DNA from 3 places in the Staphylococcus sp. IVB6181 genome. Region 3 is predicted to be linked to each of the others. Evidence: a T-box and tRNA genes for the amino acid it is inferred to sense, from the RefSeq annotation. Region 3 holds a T-box; the other regions hold tRNA genes.
What was found. The T-box of region 3 lies ahead of MUA90_RS06730 (valine--tRNA ligase). A T-box ahead of a tRNA ligase gene usually reads a tRNA of that ligase, here a tRNA-Val.

Region 1: it has a tRNA-Val gene. The T-box ahead of MUA90_RS06730 (valine--tRNA ligase) is inferred to sense a tRNA for this amino acid. The anticodon was not compared.
Region 2: it has a tRNA-Val gene. The T-box ahead of MUA90_RS06730 (valine--tRNA ligase) is inferred to sense a tRNA for this amino acid. The anticodon was not compared.

Annotation. Positions count from the first base shown of each region.
Region 1 covers NZ_CP095096.1:932,606-936,883, reverse strand. Annotated here, with positions in the region: gene glmM (phosphoglucosamine mutase) at 1-245, opposite strand, end outside; gene MUA90_RS04305 (CdaR family protein) at 272-1,204, opposite strand; gene cdaA (diadenylate cyclase CdaA) at 1,206-2,012, opposite strand; tRNA gene MUA90_RS04295 (tRNA-Lys) at 2,211-2,283, opposite strand; tRNA gene MUA90_RS04290 (tRNA-Gln) at 2,287-2,361, opposite strand; tRNA gene MUA90_RS04285 (tRNA-Tyr) at 2,367-2,450, opposite strand; tRNA gene MUA90_RS04280 (tRNA-Val) at 2,471-2,546, opposite strand; tRNA gene MUA90_RS04275 (tRNA-Glu) at 2,556-2,627, opposite strand; tRNA gene MUA90_RS04270 (tRNA-Asn) at 2,631-2,705, opposite strand; rRNA gene rrf (5S ribosomal RNA) at 2,717-2,831, opposite strand; rRNA gene MUA90_RS04260 (23S ribosomal RNA) at 2,902-4,278, opposite strand, start outside.
Region 2 covers NZ_CP095096.1:2,549,398-2,553,675, forward strand. Annotated here, with positions in the region: rRNA gene MUA90_RS12535 (16S ribosomal RNA) at 233-1,784, opposite strand; tRNA gene MUA90_RS12540 (tRNA-Ala) at 1,909-1,984, opposite strand; tRNA gene MUA90_RS12545 (tRNA-Pro) at 2,001-2,074, opposite strand; tRNA gene MUA90_RS12550 (tRNA-Arg) at 2,103-2,179, opposite strand; tRNA gene MUA90_RS12555 (tRNA-Leu) at 2,196-2,284, opposite strand; tRNA gene MUA90_RS12560 (tRNA-Gly) at 2,300-2,374, opposite strand; tRNA gene MUA90_RS12565 (tRNA-Lys) at 2,397-2,469, opposite strand; tRNA gene MUA90_RS12570 (tRNA-Thr) at 2,482-2,557, opposite strand; tRNA gene MUA90_RS12575 (tRNA-Val) at 2,565-2,640, opposite strand; rRNA gene rrf (5S ribosomal RNA) at 2,651-2,765, opposite strand; partial or broken gene ltrA (group II intron reverse transcriptase/maturase) at 3,214-4,278, opposite strand, start outside.
Region 3 covers NZ_CP095096.1:1,379,525-1,383,802, reverse strand. Annotated here, with positions in the region: gene MUA90_RS06730 (valine--tRNA ligase) at 1-2,098, opposite strand, end outside; T-box leader at 2,140-2,355, opposite strand; gene MUA90_RS06725 (DNA-3-methyladenine glycosylase I) at 2,415-2,975, shown strand; gene MUA90_RS06720 (DUF969 domain-containing protein) at 3,083-3,781, shown strand; gene MUA90_RS06715 (DUF979 domain-containing protein) at 3,778-4,278, shown strand, end outside.

The DNA of each region.
Region 1 (4,278 bases), 450 kb from region 3:
GGTGTTGAGATAACGCCTAAACGCATTACTTCAGCCCCAATAGAAATCAAGCCTGCAATCAAAGCAAATTCTAGCATTTCACCTGAAACACGTGTATCACGTCCCACAAGTACTTGCGGATGTTTCTTGTCTTCGTTATGTGCTAAGACATAACCGCCGTATCTACCTAATTTAAAAGCCAGTTCTGGAGTAAGTTCTTTGTTGGCTACACCTCTGACTCCGTCTGTCCCAAAATATTTGCCCATTTAAAAATTCTCCTTTAATGCTTTATTTATTTAGCTGAAACTGTAGCTGTAATATCGCTGCTGTCAGCTTTTTTTACTACGTCAGGTAATTCTAAGCTTACACCTGCTTCATCTGAGCTTTCGAAATCTGCCAGATTAATAACACCTGTAATACTTTGAATATCACTTAACTCTTCTCTATTTCCCAAAATTTCAACTTGTTGTTTAGACAAATTAACATTATCAGCATTCAACTTAGAATTTGCTTTACCGATAACTTTCTTTTTAATATCTACTTTCTTGCTGTAAGGTTTTAACTCTACAGTAATATTAACATTGCTTGGTTTAGTAATAACATCAATTCTCTTTAAATTCTTATCAAATGCTACGATTTCTCCTACATCTGTTGTATCGTCTTTGATATTAGATGCATTTTTAAATGTAGCTTTTAAATAAGCAATTTTTTCAACTTGATGCTGTCCGCCGATAACTTTCACCTTTTTAGGTGTCACTGATTGATTTTTCACTTGATAGTTCGGATCAATATCCTTATCACTCACATCAGCGGTTACTGTCATTTCTTTAGAGACTTTTCTCTCAAGGTTGACAGTCGCTTGTTTCGGATTAACTGTACCCTCTACATCCTTGTCTAAACCTTTGATTTCATAATCAATTTTATGACGTCCGTATGTAGTGTTTGTTAAGTCCAATTCAACCTTGATGTCATCTGATTGTTCTGCTTTTAAAACCTTTGATTGCGAACCTTTCAACTGAACATCCACACTTTCAGGAATACCTGAAGCATATAAGTTCTTGCTGTTATATGTAGCTTCTACAGGTACATTCTGAATAGTTCTCGTTGTATTTTGAGATAACGATGATGTACCAAAGATATTTCCAAAGACGTTATTCACGGTTAAAAAGAAAGCTAATGCCAAGACAAATGCTACAAATCTTAATCCCCATTTGCTCTCAAACATTTTACTTCACACCTTTCTTTGGAAGTCTTGTATCGAACCAATGTTCAGCTAATAATTCTTCAAAGACTTCTGATGAAATATCTTTACGCAATTTTCCATCAAAGGTAACTGAAATCGATCCCGTTTCCTCAGACACAATTGCTGTAAACGCATCTGATACTTCTGAAATACCAACTGCTGCTCTGTGTCTTGTTCCTAAACTCTTTGAAATCTTAGAACTATCAGAAAGCGGTAAATAACAAGCAGCACTCGCTATCTTTGTTCCTTGAACAATCATTGCACCATCATGCAATGGTGTATTCGGAATAAAGACATTCGTTAATAACTCTTGTGAAATGTCTGAATCCATCGGAATGCCTGTTTCAATATAATCTTGAAGCCCAGTCTTTTTCTCAAACACAATTAAAGCACCGATACGTCGCTTTGCCATATACTGTATTGCGCCGCTAACAGCTTTAATCAGTTTTTCTTGATCTTGTGATGAACTTCCAACATAACGTTTAAACAGGTTACCTCTACCTAACTGCTCGAGTGCACGTCTGATTTCAGGTTGGAAGATCACAATGATTGCTAAGAACCCCCATTGGATGACCATATCAAACAATCTTGCAGTTGTAGTTAAGTCTAAAGCAGCACTCACCCAACGCCCTAATACAATGACTATAATTCCTTTGAGAAGCTGGATGGCTTTAGTCCCTTTAAATACTGTGATTAATAAATAAATCACATACCAGACAATGAGTAAATCTAAAATACTTGTTATTAACTTTACCGTATTGAAATTTTCAAAAATGCCGCCAAAATCCATAGCATCTCCTCCGGTAACCTAATTACAATGATAGCCGATTTATCGCTATGATAAACAGCTCTCATACATTTAAATTATAGCATAAATCCCCCTGCTCCTTTGAATGAAAATACATAAATATGTACAACCTCTTCTAGTGATTTCAGAGAAACTTAAAAAAGTGTAATAAAAAAGCACCCTATCACTAGGGTGCAACAGTGAGCCATAGAGGATTCGAACCTCTGACCCTCTGATTAAAAGTCAGATGCTCTACCAACTGAGCTAATGGCTCTAATGGCTGGGCTAACTGGATTCGAACCAGTGAGTGACGGAGTCAAAGTCCGTTGCCTTACCGCTTGGCTATAGCCCATTAGATGGTGGAGGGGGGCAGATTCGAACTGCCGAACCCGAAGGAGCGGATTTACAGTCCGCCGCGTTTAGCCACTTCGCTACCCCTCCGACAAATATTTAATTCAAAATGGTGGAGAATGACGGGTTCGAACCGCCGACCCTCTGCTTGTAAGGCAGATGCTCTCCCAGCTGAGCTAATTCTCCAATATGTAATGACCCCGACGGGACTCGAACCCGTGTTACCGCCGTGAAAGGGCGGTGTCTTAACCGCTTGACCACGGGGCCATATGGCTCCACAGGTAGGACTCGAACCTACGACCGATCGGTTAACAGCCGATAGCTCTACCACTGAGCTACTGTGGAATAATGTCATTGCCTGGCAACGTCCTACTCTTGCGGAACGTAAGTCCGACTACCATCGGCGCTAAAGAGCTTAACTTCTGTGTTCGGCATGGGAACAGGTGTGACCTCTTTGCCATTGTCGCCAGACAATGGAATGTTTATACATTCAAAACTAGATAGTAAGTAATTTTCAATTCGACCAATCAAAACTTTAAATTTGATTAAGTCTTCGATCGATTAGTATTCGTCAGCTCCACATATCGCTATGCTTCCACCCCGAACCTATTAACCTCATCATCTTTGAGGGATCTTATAACCGAAGTTGGGAAATCTCATCTTGAGGGGGGCTTCATGCTTAGATGCTTTCAGCACTTATCCCGTCCATACATAGCTACCCAGCTATGCCGTTGGCACGACAACTGGTACACCAGAGGTATGTCCATCCCGGTCCTCTCGTACTAAGGACAGCTCCTCTCAAATTTCCTACGCCCACGACGGATAGGGACCGAACTGTCTCACGACGTTCTGAACCCAGCTCGCGTACCGCTTTAATGGGCGAACAGCCCAACCCTTGGGACCGACTACAGCCCCAGGATGCGATGAGCCGACATCGAGGTGCCAAACCTCCCCGTCGATGTGAACTCTTGGGGGAGATAAGCCTGTTATCCCCGGGGTAGCTTTTATCCGTTGAGCGATGGCCCTTCCATGCGGAACCACCGGATCACTAAGTCCGTCTTTCGACCCTGCTCGACTTGTAGGTCTCGCAGTCAAGCTCCCTTATGCCTTTACACTCTATGAATGATTTCCAACCATTCTGAGGGAACCTTTGAGCGCCTCCGTTACACTTTAGGAGGCGACCGCCCCAGTCAAACTGCCCGCCTGACACTGTCTCCCGCCATGATCAATGGCGCGGGTTAGAAATCCAACACAGCTAGGGTAGTATCCCACCAGCGCCTCGGCGTAAGCTGGCGCTCACGCTTCTAAGGCTCCTACCTATCCTGTACAAGCTGTGCCGAATTTCAATATCAGGCTACAGTAAAGCTCCACGGGGTCTTTCCGTCCTGTCGCGGGTAACCTGCATCTTCACAGGTACTATGATTTCACCGAGTCTCTCGTTGAGACAGTGCCCAAATCGTTACGCCTTTCGTGCGGGTCGGAACTTACCCGACAAGGAATTTCGCTACCTTAGGACCGTTATAGTTACGGCCGCCGTTTACTGGGGCTTCGATTCGTAGCTTCGCAGAAGCTAACCACTCCTCTTAACCTTCCAGCACCGGGCAGGCGTCAGCCCCTATACATCACCTTACGGTTTAGCAGAGACCTGTGTTTTTGATAAACAGTCGCTTGGGCCTGTTCACTGCGGCTCTTCAGAGCGTGAACCCTAAAGAGCACCCCTTCTCCCGAAGTTACGGGGTCATTTTGCCGAGTTCCTTAACGAGAGTTCTCTCGCTCACCTTAGAATTCTCATCTTGACTACCTGTGTCGGTTTGCGGTACGGGCACCAGTTATCTAGCTAGAGGCTTTTCTCGACAGTGTGAAATCAACGACTCGAGGAAAACATGTTTCCTCTCCCCATCACAGCTCAACCTTGAGA
Region 2 (4,278 bases), 1.2 Mb from region 3:
GTGAGTAATCGTTTGCCATCGGCAATTGATTACTAGCGATTCATTTAAATGAATAAAGCTTTTAAAACTCTAATTCACTCGGTTTTGCTTGGTAAAATCTATTTTTTACTTACTTATCTAGTTTTCAATGTACAATCAATGAATGTTTTCAATAAACATTCAAAACTGAATACAATATGTCACGTTATTCCTATTTCAGTTTCTAACGAAACTGTTCCGAATATATCCTTAGAAAGGAGGTGATCCAGCCGCACCTTCCGATACGGCTACCTTGTTACGACTTCACCCCAATCATTTGTCCCACCTTCGACGGCTAGTTCCTAAAAGGTTACTCCACCGGCTTCGGGTGTTACAAACTCTCGTGGTGTGACGGGCGGTGTGTACAAGACCCGGGAACGTATTCACCGTAGCATGCTGATCTACGATTACTAGCGATTCCAGCTTCATGTAGTCGAGTTGCAGACTACAATCCGAACTGAGAACGGCTTTATGGGATTTGCTTGACCTCGCGGGTTCGCTGCCCTTTGTACCGTCCATTGTAGCACGTGTGTAGCCCAAATCATAAGGGGCATGATGATTTGACGTCATCCCCACCTTCCTCCGGTTTGTCACCGGCAGTCAACTTAGAGTGCCCAACTTAATGCTGGCAACTAAGCTTAAGGGTTGCGCTCGTTGCGGGACTTAACCCAACATCTCACGACACGAGCTGACGACAACCATGCACCACCTGTCACTTTGTCCCCCGAAGGGGAAGGCTCTGTCTCCAGAGTTGTCAAAGGATGTCAAGATTTGGTAAGGTTCTTCGCGTTGCTTCGAATTAAACCACATGCTCCACCGCTTGTGCGGGTCCCCGTCAATTCCTTTGAGTTTCAGCCTTGCGGCCGTACTCCCCAGGCGGAGTGCTTAATGCGTTAGCTGCAGCACTAAGGGGCGGAAACCCCCTAACACTTAGCACTCATCGTTTACGGCGTGGACTACCAGGGTATCTAATCCTGTTTGATCCCCACGCTTTCGCACATCAGCGTCAGTTGCAGACCAGAAAGTCGCCTTCGCCACTGGTGTTCCTCCATATCTCTGCGCATTTCACCGCTACACATGGAATTCCACTTTCCTCTTCTGCACTCAAGTTTCCCAGTTTCCAATGACCCTCCACGGTTGAGCCGTGGGCTTTCACATCAGACTTAAGAAACCGCCTACGCGCGCTTTACGCCCAATAATTCCGGATAACGCTTGCCACCTACGTATTACCGCGGCTGCTGGCACGTAGTTAGCCGTGGCTTTCTGATTAGGTACCGTCAAGGGATGCACAGTTACTTACATCCTTGTTCTTCCCTAATAACAGAGTTTTACGATCCGAAGACCTTCATCACTCACGCGGCGTTGCTCCGTCAGGCTTTCGCCCATTGCGGAAGATTCCCTACTGCTGCCTCCCGTAGGAGTCTGGACCGTGTCTCAGTTCCAGTGTGGCCGATCACCCTCTCAGGTCGGCTACGTATCGTTGCCTTGGTAAGCCGTTACCTTACCAACTAGCTAATACGCCGCGGGTCCATCTATAAGTGACAGCAAGACCGTCTTTCATCATGAAACCATGCGGTTTCATGTATTATCCGGCATTAGCCCCGGTTTCCCGGAGTTATTCCAGTCTTATAGGTAGGTTACCCACGTGTTACTCACCCGTCCGCCGCTAACGTCAGAGGAGCAAGCTCCTCGTCTGTTCGCTCGACTTGCATGTATTAGGCACGCCGCCAGCGTTCATCCTGAGCCAGGATCAAACTCTCCATAAAAATTTATGATGTTTGACTAGCTCATAAAAACTATTTGTTATAAAACGTTTAAAACGTTTGTTAATTTTGGAATTAACGTTGACATATTGTCATTCAGTTTTCAATGTTCATTTAAAAATATTAATGGTGGAGACTAGCGGGATCGAACCGCTGACCTCCTGCGTGCAAAGCAGGCGCTCTCCCAGCTGAGCTAAGCCCCCATTATTCAAATAAGAGTCGGGAAGACAGGATTCGAACCTGCGACCCCTTGGTCCCAAACCAAGTGCTCTACCAAGCTGAGCTACTTCCCGTATATAAAATGTAATTAAAAATATAAAATGGCGCGCCCGATAGGAGTCGAACCCATAACCTCTTGATCCGTAGTCAAACGCTCTATCCAGTTGAGCTACGGGCGCATTTTTATAATATATATGGTGCCGAGGACCGGAATCGAACCGGTACGGTAATCACTTACCGCAGGATTTTAAGTCCTGTGCGTCTGCCAGTTCCGCCACCCCGGCAACATAAAAATAAAATGGAGCAGAAGACGGGATTCGAACCCGCGACCCCAACCTTGGCAAGGTTGTATTCTACCGCTGAACTACTTCTGCATTATTAAAATTGGAAAACTGATGAGCCATAGAGGATTCGAACCTCTGACCCTCTGATTAAAAGTCAGATGCTCTACCAACTGAGCTAATGGCTCATAGCTTTAAGATGGTGCCGGCCAGAGGACTTGAACCCCCAACCTACTGATTACAAGTCAGTTGCTCTACCAATTGAGCTAGGCCGGCTCCTAAATGGTGGAGAATGACGGATTCGAACCGCCGACCCTCTGCTTGTAAGGCAGATGCTCTCCCAGCTGAGCTAATTCTCCGAATTATATTGTCTGGCAACGTCCTACTCTTGCGGAACGTGAGTCCGACTACCATCGGCGCTAAAGAGCTTAACTTCTGTGTTCGGCATGGGAACAGGTGTGACCTCTTTGCCATTGTCGCCAGACAATATATTACTTATTTATTTAAGTGGTTTTCAATAACTCACTTAAATTATTTTAACTTGTTTCGTTAACATTTGCAATGGTCAATTTTACACTCAGTTAAAATCTTTTTTACAAATGTGTAACGCGTTCTTTTTGACGACCCTTTAATATTACTACTTTATGAATCTTTTGTCAACACTTATGTATCATTTTTTTGATTCTTTTATAATCATACAAAATCTCTCATAAAACGTTGCTTTATTTCGTAGAACAATTAACAATTATACAGGGTTTTCAAAATAATGCAAGTGGTTTTTCAAACTTTTTTAAAGTTATTTACATTTCCTGCCTCTCTCTCATCTGATCGCTCTATATTACCGCTTTTCAATGCAATCGAGTAGGAGAGTAATCATTAATTGAATACTCGTCCTCTCACACCACCGTGCGTACGGTTCCGTACACGGCGGTTCAATATCTTGCGTAAGCAGACTCTGCGAGTCGGGCTAGTGGTACTAGACCCCACTTGTAGAGTCTATTTGTTGTAAGCGCATGATGAACCTCATGCGTTTTGGAAAGCCTCCAATACTTCTTTCTTGAGTTCGCAATACGCATGGCACCATTGTGGTCTAATCCGTATTTTCGAAGCATTTTGTATTTTGTTTTGACCTTCTTCCATCGCTTTAAAATAAGTTGTCTGATTCGATGGTTCAACCACTCTTGCATTTCGCGGATAAATCCTTTAACAAAACCTCTGCCAAAATAGTTTATCCAACCTCTAGTAATCGCGTTGATTCCTGTTATAATGTTCAGTAAATGTGCCAGGTCTATTTCTTCTTGTGACCCACTTTAATTTGGCTTTTAAATTTCTTTTTGCTTCCATAGTGGGTCTGAAACGACAAGTGCCATTTATTTTCGTTATCAGACAACTCAAGAACTTTAAACGTGTGGGAGAGCCTACCTTACTTTTATCTTTATTCACTGTTAATTTCAGGTCCTTTTCGATAAAGTTTGTGATACTCTCCATAACACGTTGTCCGGCACGTTTTGATTTAACAAAGATGACGAAGTCATCTGCGTATCTCACAAAACGATGTCCGCGCTTCTCTAATTCTTTATCCAGCTCATGCAAATAGATATTACACAACAAGGGAGATATAACCCCACCTTGAGGGGCGTCTGTCTTTCTTTCTGCGTATTCGCCAGACAGGTCTGCAGACCCGCTTTGTAAACTTTTGCGGATAAATTTAGAGATAGCTTTATCTTGTATAAAGCGTTCAAACAAGTACATCAATTTGTCATGGTTCAACGTGTCAAAACATTGTTTTAAGTCACAGTCTACGACTGTGTGATAACCCTCCTCATAGTATTGGATACATTGTTTTAATGCAGTACCTGTACTATGATTTGGTCTAAACCCATGACTATGTTTCGAAAACTGGCGATTTATCATCGGTTCGATAACTTGTTTGATTGCTTGTTGGATAACTCTATCCCTTGCGACGGGAATTCCAAGAATTCTCTTTTTGCCATTCG
Region 3 (4,278 bases):
CGCCTTCATGCGGCAAGTTTTGCCAAATTTCTTCTGTAACAAACGGCATATACGGGTGAAGCATACGCATTGTACGATCTAATACATAGCTCAATACTGAACGTGTTGCTTGTTTTTGGTCTTCGTCTTCACCGTTCATCGGAATTTTACTCATTTCAATATACCAGTCGCAGAACTCATCCCAAATGAAGTTGTATAAAGCACGGCCGACTTCGCCGAACTCATATTTATCGCTTAAATCTGTTGCTGTTTTCACAGTTTCATTTAGACGCGTCAAAATCCATTTGTCGGCAAGTGATAAATTCTTAGATAAATCGATATCTTCAAATTTGAAGTCTTCACCGATGTTCATTAAGCTGAAGCGCGCAGCATTCCAGATTTTATTGATGAAGTTCCAAACCGCTTCTACTTTTTCTGTAGAATAACGTAAATCATGACCAGGTGATGAACCTGTTGCTAAGAAATATCTCAAGCTGTCAGCACCGTATTGATCAATAACATCCATAGGATCTACACCGTTGCCTAATGATTTACTCATTTTGCGCCCATCTTCAGCACGTACTAAACCATGAAGAAATACATCGTTGAATGGACGAGTTTCTGTAAACTCAAGACCTTGGAAAATCATACGTGCAACCCAGAAGAAGATGATGTCATATCCTGTAACTAATGCATTAGTAGGATAATAACGTTGGAAATCTTCTGCTTCTGTATCCGGCCAGCCTAAAGTAGAGAATGGCCATAAAGCACTTGAGAACCAAGTATCTAAAACGTCTTCGTCTTGTGTCCAGTTTTCACTGTCTGCAGGTGCTTCTTCGCCTACATAAATTTCCCCTGTTTCATTATGGTACCAAGCTGGGATTTGATGACCCCACCATAATTGACGAGAAATTGTCCAGTCGCGGATGTTTTCCATCCATTGATTGAATGTATGTTCAAAGCGATCCGGTACAAAGTTTATACGGTTATCTGTTTTTTGATTGTCTAATGCTTTTTTAGCAAGCGGATCCATATTAACGAACCATTGTGTAGATAAATAAGGTTCGACAATCGCACCGCTTCTTTCAGAGTGGCCGACTGAATGCGTATGGTCTTCGATTTTGATAACTAAGTCTTCAGCTTCTAAATCTTTGACTAATTGTTCGCGGCATTCGAAGCGGTCCATGCCTTCGTATTTGCCTGCTTTGTCATTCATTTTTCCTGATTCATCCATAACGATGATTGATTCTAAGTTATGACGTTTGCCTAATTCAAAGTCATTAGGGTCATGTGCAGGCGTAACTTTCATCGCACCGCTACCAAATTCAACATCAACATACTCGTCTGCTAAAATCGGTAATTCGCGACCGACAATCGGCAAGATAACTTTTCTGCCGATAACATCTTTATAGCGTTCATCATTCGGATTGACTACGATAGCTGTATCGCCAAGCATTGTTTCTGGTCGTGTTGTCGCAATTTCAATATAGCCTTCTCCATCTGCATATGGATATTTGAAGTGATAGAATTTACCAGCTGTATCTTCATGGATTACTTCGATATCAGAAATTGCTGTTTTAGCAACCGGATCCCAGTTGATGATACGTTCTCCGCGATAAATCAAGCCCTTTTTATACATATCAACAAAGACTTTTCTTACCGCTTTGCTTAATCCTTCATCTAAAGTAAAACGCTCTCTGTCATAATCCAGACCAAGACCTAATTTCGCCCATTGCTGACGAATGAATGAAGCATATTCTTCTTTCCAGCTCCAAACTTCTTCAAGGAATTTTTCGCGGCCGAGATCATGTCTTGAAATGCCTTGTTCATGTAATTTAGCTTCTACTTTTGCTTGTGTCGCAATCCCTGCATGGTCCATACCAGGCAAGTACAAAGTATCGTAGCCTTGCATACGTTTCATTCTTGTTAAAATATCTTGCAAAGTTGTATCCCAAGCATGGCCTAAATGTAATTTACCTGTTACATTCGGAGGTGGGATAACAATAGTGTATGTTTCTTTCGATTGGTCTCCGCTAGGTTTGAAGTAGCCTTTTTCTACCCATTGTTGATAGCGTCCAGCTTCAACCTCATTCGGATTGTATTTTGGTTTCATTTCCATAGGACAAACGCCTCCTTAAAAATAAAAACACCCGTTCCTAAACATAGGACGGATGTTCCGTGGTACCACCTAAATTCAACATAGTTCATCTATATTGCACTTAATTATGATTAACGCTCAAACACGCTTTAACTTACTATAGGTTCAGTTAAAGAACTAAGCGGGCTACCTTCGACAGCAATAATTATGTATTTTCAGCGACCATACACTCTCTTTGAAATTAAAAACTGCTTACTCTTCCCGATTTCTATATTCACTACTAATTTATAGTATAATAGAACTCTAAAATAAGTCAATGCGGATGGAGTGAAATTTTGTGAATGAATGTGCCTTTGGGACAACTGATTCCCTTTATATTGAATATCATGACAAAGAATGGGGACAACCTTTATATGATAGCCAAAAGCTTTTTGAATTAATGGCATTAGAGTCGCAGCATGCAGGTTTATCATGGCTGACGATATTAAAGAAACGTTCTGCCTACCGAGAAGCCTTTTATCAATTCGACCCATATAAAATAGCACAAATGACAGAAAAAGATATCGATGCACTGATGGGATTTCCGAACATTGTCCATTACAGAAAAAAATTAGAAGTGATAGTAAGCCAAGCCAAAGGTTATATAGCAATTGAAAAAGAACACGGCAGCTTCAGTGATTTTCTTTGGTCCTTCGTTGATTATCACCCTATCGATTTAAAATACAAAACACCAAAAGATCGTATTACAGTTGATGAAAGAGCAAAAAAGATGTCGAAAGCTTTAAAACAATACGGATTTAAGTTTATGGGTCCTGTAACTATGTTTTCTTTTTTAGAAGCTGCAGGTTTATATGATGCGCATTTAATCGGCTGTCCATTTAAGCCGTCTCAAAAGTAGGAACAATTTTTGTTCTTACTTTTATTTATAATATTTGGAATTATCTAAAAATTACTTCTAATTTATGCTAAAATGACATTTATATTATTTTTTGAAGGAGGAATTGTATGGAATGGTTGAAATTAATAGGTATCTTGGTAATTATTATCGGATTCCTATTAAAATTTGATACGATAGCAGTCATATTAGCTGCAGCTATCGTGACCGGACTTGTGTCTGGTATGCATTTCTTTGAAATATTAGATGTACTCGGCAAAGCATTTATCGATAACCGCTTGGTTTCCCTTTTCCTATTAACTTTGCCTATGGTGGGTTTGATTGAACGTTTCGGGCTTAAGAAACAATCCACAGTATTAATAGGAAAAATCAAATCCATGACCAGCGGGAGGTTATTATCACTGTATTTGCTGATACGTGAATTGGCAGGTTTAGCTTCAATACGTATCGGCGGACACCCTCAATTTGTACGTCCGTTGATTAATCCTATGGTACAAGGTGCACTCGCAACGAAATATCGACTCAAACCTGAACAAATAGACAAAAAAGATGTCGAAAAAATAAAAGCAGAAGCATCTGCCATGGAAAATTATGGCAATTTCTTTGGGCAGAACCTTTTTGTGGGCGCTGCTGGTGTCCTACTAATGGTCGGTACTTTTAATTCTTTAGATATTAAAGTCAACGCAGTCAATCTTGCCATTGCTTCTGTACCGATAGCAATTATTACTTTAATCATTGTGGGCATTAAGAATATTATGCTTGATCGATACTTGGCTAGAAAATATCAGCACAAGGAGGATCAGTCATGAGTCAGCACACACTTGATACCATCCTTGAATGCTTTTATATTTTAATCGGTATTCAATTACTTTATACCGCTTATCGTGTATTAAAAGATAAAGATAAAACAAAACGTATAGGAACTGCTCTATTTTGGACGCTGCTTGCGATTACATTTATTTTTGGCCCTTATCTGCCGAATGTTGTAAACGGCGCTATTATCTTGTTAATGGGTGTATTGACACTCTTTAAACAAGTCGCAATCAAAAATATTGTAGATGTCACAGAAAAGCAAGGCGAAACAGGCGCAAAACGTTATGGAAACAAACTCTTTTGGCCGGCCGTTGTCTTAGCTGTTGTTGCGGTGATCATCTCAAATTGGACACCTTTAGGCGGTGCTATCGGTTTAGGTATCGCTTCAATCGTAGGCTTAATTGCTGCCTACGTAGTAATTCAACCTAAAGTCCAATATATCTTATATGACAGCGACCGTCTGACACAACAAGTCGGAACTGTCGGTATTTTA